DNA from 2 places in the Arthrobacter sp. LFS091 genome. Region 1 is predicted to be linked to the other one. Evidence: riboswitches for the same ligand, from Rfam matches in the RefSeq annotation. Region 1 holds a riboswitch; the other holds the start of a gene.
The links. Region 1 has a riboswitch for cyclic di-AMP ahead of ACNQOP_RS16415 (C40 family peptidase). Riboswitches for the same ligand answer to the same signal wherever they lie in the genome.
Positions count from the first base shown of each region.

Region 2: it holds a riboswitch for cyclic di-AMP, as region 1 does, so the genes downstream of both, ACNQOP_RS03295 (hypothetical protein) here and ACNQOP_RS16415 (C40 family peptidase) in region 1, are expected to answer to the same signal.

Region 1 is NZ_JBFPFP010000008.1:195,645-198,848, reverse strand. Features, by position in the region: cyclic di-AMP (ydaO/yuaA leader) riboswitch at 1-211, shown strand, start outside; gene ACNQOP_RS16420 (M23 family metallopeptidase) at 216-1,046, shown strand; cyclic di-AMP (ydaO/yuaA leader) riboswitch at 1,184-1,352, shown strand; gene ACNQOP_RS16415 (C40 family peptidase) at 1,357-2,097, shown strand; gene ACNQOP_RS16410 (NlpC/P60 family protein) at 2,196-2,975, shown strand; gene ACNQOP_RS16405 (HNH endonuclease) at 3,193-3,204, shown strand, end outside.
Region 2 is NZ_JBFPFP010000002.1:113,421-116,624, reverse strand. Features, by position in the region: gene ACNQOP_RS03300 (glycosyltransferase) at 1-1,050, opposite strand, end outside; gene ACNQOP_RS03295 (hypothetical protein) at 1,184-2,038, opposite strand; cyclic di-AMP (ydaO/yuaA leader) riboswitch at 2,042-2,227, opposite strand; gene ACNQOP_RS03290 (ATP-binding protein) at 2,337-3,204, opposite strand, start outside.

The DNA of each region.
Region 1 (3,204 bases):
CAGGTGTGCCATCCACCACTGGCAGAGGCGGGGGAACCACAAGCGGCTGTCTAAAGAAGCAGCCTTGGGGTGAAGTCCGCAGCAGAAGTGCCCATTTACGCAAGTCCCTCCTGGGATACCTGTGTGCCATGAGCGCTTCGTGCGGACCGGGTCTTTGAACTCTCTGACCCGAATCCGACAGCTAACTTCGCAGGCTTTCCAGAGAGGAACAGAGTTTGACATCGCAGAACGTCAGGGGTCGTCGCCGCGCCACCGGCCCCGCTGTTGAGCTGCGGCCAGCCCGCGCAACAATGGAGGTCCGGCCCCGTGACACTGAGCGCCAAGTCCGCCGCCGTAAGAGCCCATTGCGCCAGGTTGCCGATTTCGCCGCAGCCAGTGGTGTCGGCCAGAAAGCCGGAGTAGCCCTCGCTGCCACCGGCTTGGCGCTGACTGTCGGACTGCCGGCCACAAGCCCCGTGATGGCAACGTCGGAGTCGGGCCAGACCGAGTCCGCCCTCGCCGTTTCCGGCGGCAGCCAGCCAGAGGTTTCCGCGGCCGCATCGGCAAAAATCGACTTCAGCCGCGCCGCCGTCGCAACCGCAGCTGACCCCGACGGCAAGCTGAAGCAATTGCTCAGCGCCCAGTCGGTCGGCAGCATCCAGCGCGCCTCGTCCGTTGGCACGCTTGCCAGCCCCTTGGACAGCCTGGTCACGGCCTCGCCGTTCGGCTACCGGGTCAGCCCCCTCACGGGCGGCACGGGCGACTTCCACCGGGGCCAGGACTTCGTTGCCCAGTGCGGCACCGCAGTGCATGCGGCTGCCACGGGCAAGGTCACTTTCGCCGGATGGCACGAGTATGGCGGAGGCAACCGCGTGGTAGTGGACCACGGCAACGGCCTCGAGACCACCTATAACCACCTGTCGTCCTTCAACGTCAAGGTCGGGCAGACCGTCACCCGTGGCGATACCGTCGCGTTGAGCGGCACCACGGGCGCTTCCACGGGCTGCCACCTCCACTTCGAGGTCCAGGTCAACGGAGAAGTTGTAGACCCCATGGGCTGGCTCTAAGCCAGTTGATGGTCGCCTCTCGCATTTTGCGACACCCCGTGACCTGAATGTGACATTCGCGTTCAACTGTTGTACCGTACAAAGCGCATCGGCTTTTTAGGGGGCCGATGCACTTGAGTGGATTGCCTAGCTCTGCCACCACTCAAGGTCCGTTCGCATAAATCGTCTGGCAGGGGCGGGGGAACCACTTTTGGTCTTCGATAGAAGGCCTTGGGGTTAAGTCGCAAAAGCTTCCTTGAAGCAACGCGGCCGGATGACTCCCATCCGAATCCGACAGCTCACCTCGCAGGCATTGGGAGAGGCTACCTACGTGTCATCACGCACTACCCCTGCGCGCCACCGCGCTGAAACGGTTCGTACGAACCCCTTGAACACTCTTTCCAAGGCTGTTTCGTCCAACGCCGGTTCGGTTGGCCGTCAGGCCGTCGTCCTGGCAGCAGCTTCGGGCCTTGTCCTGACCGCCGGTCTTCCGGCTACGGCAGCTGATACGGACGTCTCCAAGTCGGAAGCCTCCAGCACCCAGCAGATGGTGGCAACCGCCGTCGTCACCGCAGAGCCGACCGCCACCGTGGCCTTCGAGAGCCCGGTCGTGGCCACCAAGGAAGCCCCCAAGGTTGTCCAGCGTGCATCGCAGGTCACCCAGCGCGCCGCTGGTAGCCAGGACGCCGCAGCAGCAGTCACCGCAAAGTCCTCCGAGGTTACGGACGGTGCTGCAAGCGCTGCTGCTTCGGGCCTCGCCGCCATTGCCTACACCGGTATCGGCCACCCCTACGTATGGGGCGGCACCACCCCCAACGGCTGGGACTGCTCCGGCTTCACCCAGTGGGTCTACGCGCAGGCCGGCATCAGCATTCCCCGCGTCAACGCCTGGACGGCCATGAAGCCCACCAGCAACCCGCAGCCCGGTGACCTCGTCATGCAGAACGGCGGAGCCCACGTCGGCATCTACGTCGGCAACGGCATGATGATCAGCGCACTGAACCCGAGCCAGGGCACTCTCCTGCACTCGGCAGCCTCCACGGGCACCTCTTCCTTCTTCACCCTTCGCTAGAAAACATCCGGTTCGTGGCCGGCCAGCATGCCCCCAAGTGCTGGCCGCCCATTACCCGCGTGTCACCCCACTGCACGCGGATACGAAAAGAGAAAATCATGACCAGTGCAAACAAGGTTGCACGGCATCGCGCTGAGGCCCCCAAGACCAGCTCGCTTGCCATCATCGCTAAGGCTGTCGGCGGCAACGCCGGTACTGTGGGCCGCCAGGCCGCCGTCATCGCAGCGGCTTCCGGTCTGGTCCTGACCAGCGGTGTCGCGGCCAACGCCGCCGAAACCAACGTTGACCGTGAATCCACCGCGACGTCCACCCTCGATGTCCAGGCAGTGGTCCAGTCGACCATCGCTGCGGACTCCACGGTAGCCATTTCCTACGAACGGCCCGTCGTCACCACGGTTGAAGCTCCGGCTCCCGTGGAGAAGAAGGCCCCCGCCAAGGCAGAAGCCAAGGCCACGGAGGGCGCCAACACGGCTGCTTCCACCGGCAACGCGACGCTTGCCGTCAACAGCTCGGCTACATCTGCCAAGGCTCCGGCAGCGTCCAGCGGCCTCGGTGCAGCTATCGCCGCCGCAGCTTACGCCCAGCTCGGCGTGACCCAGGACTGCACCATGCTGGTGACCAACTCCCTGGCAGCCGTGGGCATTCACTTCCATGACTGGCCGGCCGGGTACCTCTCCTTGGGCCGTACCGTCAGTGCTGCAGAAGCCCAGCCGGGCGACCTCGCCTACTACGCCAACGGCGGTTTGGCCGGACAGGCCCACATCGCTGTCTACGTCGGCAACGGCATGGCAGTGCACGGTGGATGGAACGGATCCACCACGGCATTGTTCAGCGTAAACGTCGGCTCCGGGCCGGTTTTCATCCGCGTCAACGGCTAATATCGCACCTTTTGGAACACCCCGCAGGCTTCGGCCCGCGGGGTGTTCTGCTTTAACCACGCATGAACATTTGCCGACACTGCACGGGAAACGACAGAAAGATTCGTTGATACGGCATATAAGTGCTTACCCTTATCTTGTCGATCCACAGCCCGTACATGCAGAGGGCAGCCGGCCCTCGTGCCCCTGACGGGTGCGGCCGTGAAGAGGTACGTGCATGCGCACACTC
Region 2 (3,204 bases), on a different contig from region 1:
GGCCGTCACGATCAGGGCCAGGAAGTTGGCGAGCTGCGGGTCCATGAATCCCCGGCACAGCAGGAAGATCAGCAGGTAGGCCACTGTGGACGCCGCGCCGATCACCGCAAAGCGCACCAGTTGCCCGAACAGGCTGGCGCGTGGGGTCGATTCCGATGTTCGCGACGACGCCGGCAATGGGCCGCGGGCCAAGGCCGCGCGCAGTTCGGGGACAGGGATGCGCCCGGTGACGAGGTCGCGCGTCAGGCGCGCCATTCCGCGGAGGTCGGCCAGGGCGGTTCGTACGACGTCGACACTTGAGTTCGGATCGTCCGTCCAGTCGACGGGGACTTCATGGACGCGGAGGCCGCAGCGCTCGGCCAGGACCAGGAGTTCGGTGTCGAAGAACCAGGCGTTGTCCAGGGTGTGGGGGAGGATCCTGTGGGCGACGTCTGCCCGGATGGCTTTGAAACCGCATTGGGCATCCGAGAACCGGGCGCCCATGAGCGTATGCAGGAGGACGTTGTAGCTGCGGGAGACGAACTCGCGCTTGGGCCCGCGGACAACACGGGAGTTGCGGGAGAGCCGGGTCCCGATGGCGAGGTCCGAGTGGCCGGAGATCAGGGGAGCCAGCAGGGGTGCCAGGGCGGCAAGATCAGTGGAGAGGTCCACGTCCATGTAGGCGAGCACCGGGGACGGGGAGGCGAGCCAGACCTGACGGAGGGCGTTGCCCCGGCCCTTCTCCTCAAAGCGCATGACGCCGATTTCGGGGAGTTCACGGGCCAGGCGCTCGGCGATCTTCAATGTGTTGTCCGTGCTCGCATTGTCCGCGACCGTGATGCGGAACGTATGCGGGAACGTCTCCACCAAATGCCCGTGCAAGCGGCGCAGGCATTCCTCAAGGTCGGTCTCTTCGTTGTGGACGGGAATGGTGACGTCCAGGACAGGGACCGTGGTCCGCGTGTCCACGGGAAAGCGCCGCGGCTGCCGGTAGGGCAAGGCAGGAGCGGCGAAGGTCCCCGCATGGGCGGGGTTCGGCAGCGCACTGGTGGCGGGATCTATGAGCGTCATGCATTCACAGTGGGGCCGCCGATTGTGAGTGCTTTAGGCGGAAGCTGTGACGCGACTGTGTAAGTTGACGGGGCCCCTTAAAAGCGAAAAGCCGCCCCCGGAGCGGGAGCGGCTTTTCGTGAAAGCTCTTGGCTTAGTACCAGTTGTTGGCCAAGTGGAAGGCCAGGGCAGCCGACGGGGATCCGTAGCGTTCCTTGATGTAGTTCAAACCCCACTTGATCTGGGTCTGGTAGTTGGTCTGCCAGTCCGCACCGGCAGAAGCCATCTTGCCGGCCGGAAGCGACTGGACAATACCGTACGCACCGCTGGAAGCGTTGGTGGCAGTGGTCCGCCATCCTGATTCCTTCTCCCACAGCGTGTTCAGGGCGGTCATTTCGCCCGCGCCCCAGCCGTAGCTGCCAAGGATGCTGGCGGCGTAGGCCTTTGCAGCGGCGGGATCGTCCACTGCCTTCGGGGCGGCAGCAGCGGCTGCAGCCTGGGCAGCGGCGGCAGCAGCAGCGTCGGCGGCCTGCTTGGCGGCAGCGTCAGCAGCGGCCTTGTCGGCAGCAGCCTTCTCGGCAGCGGCTTGATCGGCAGCTGCCTTGTCGGCGGCAGCCTGCGCGGCAGCGGCCTGATCAGCGGCGAGCTTGTCGGCTGCGGCCTTGTCGGCGGCGGCCTTGTCTGCAGCAGCCCGGTCGGCTGCACCCTTGGCAGCTGCGGCGTCCATCGAAGCGGAAACTTCAGCGGACTTGTTGGTGCTGACCTGTGCGGCGGCCTGGGTGCCGGCTACGCGGCTTGCCTCGGGGAGGTTCAAGGCCGCGTTGGCGGCGGTACCCAGCGATGCAACGCCCAGTGCAGCGGCGATGACGCCCGCTACAACAGGCATGCGCTTGCCGGACTTGCCCTCACGGGCGGCCTTTTTGAGGACGGTCTGCGACTTGGTCAACTGGGTGTCGTTCTGGTCGCGGTGACGCGCGGAAGGGCGCGTCTGATCGTTAAATTCAGACATTTGTGATTACCTCTCAGCGCCTGCGGAGTTAGCTGTCGGGTTCGGATGAGGTCATCCGGCCGCGCATCACGCTGCGGCTTCACCCCAAGGGCCGGCAAAATGCCTGGGCCCGGAGACTCTGGGTCCCCCGTCTCTGCCTCGGTGAAAGATCGGACTCCGGGAAGTGGCAGAGCTCGGCGCATCCCGGATGTGGGCCGGTTAGGGGCAACCCACCCTTTCGACGGTACAGGAGGTTTCCGCAGAAGTCACATTTAGGTAACAGAGATCACGAAGTCGGTGAGTCGTCTTGCCGGATTCTTTACAGGCGTTCGGTAGTGGCGGTAGGCAGCCGGAGGGCGAACTCGGTGCGCCCCGGCCTGGACGTCACTTCGACGCTTCCGCCGTGCGCTTGAACGATGGATTCCACTATCGACAAGCCCAACCCCGAGGTCCCTTCCGAGCCCGATCTCGCCGCGTCGGCACGGGCAAAACGGGAGAAGATGCGGCTCTGGAATTCCTGCGGTATGCCAGGACCGTTGTCGGTCACGGTCACCACTGCGCTGCCATCCGCGGAGAGCATGACTCCAGTGACCACCGTTGTTCCCGGGTCGGTGTGTTTGCGGGCATTCGAGAGCAAGTTCGCCAGCACCTGGTGCAATTGCGTGGCATCGCCGCGTACGGTGACGGGCTCCCCGGGGAGCTGCAGTTGCCAGATGTGGTCCGGCGCCATGACTTTTTCGTCACTCACGGTCTCGATCACCAACTGGGTCAGGTCCACGTCCGTGACCTTCAACGGCTGGCCCTCGTCCAACCTCGCCAGCAACAGCAGGTCCTCCACCAGCGTAGTCATGCGTTCGGACTGGCTTTGTACCCGGGCCAAGGACTTCCTGCCGTCGTCCGTAAAGGTCTCGGTCATCCGAAGCAGCTCGGTGTAGCCACGGATGGCGGTCAGCGGCGTCCGGAGCTCGTGCGAGGCATCGGCAACGAACTGCCTCACTTTGGTCTCGCTCTCCTGACGGGCCTCTAACGCGCTGGAGACGTTGTTCAGCATCTGGTTCAGGGCGTGGCCCACGCTCCCCACTTCGGTCCCGGGATGGGAGGCCGACGGCGGGACACGCACCGCAAGTGCCACTTCACCGGCGTCGAGAGGCAGCCGTGAAACCTTGGTGGCGACATCGGAAAGCTGC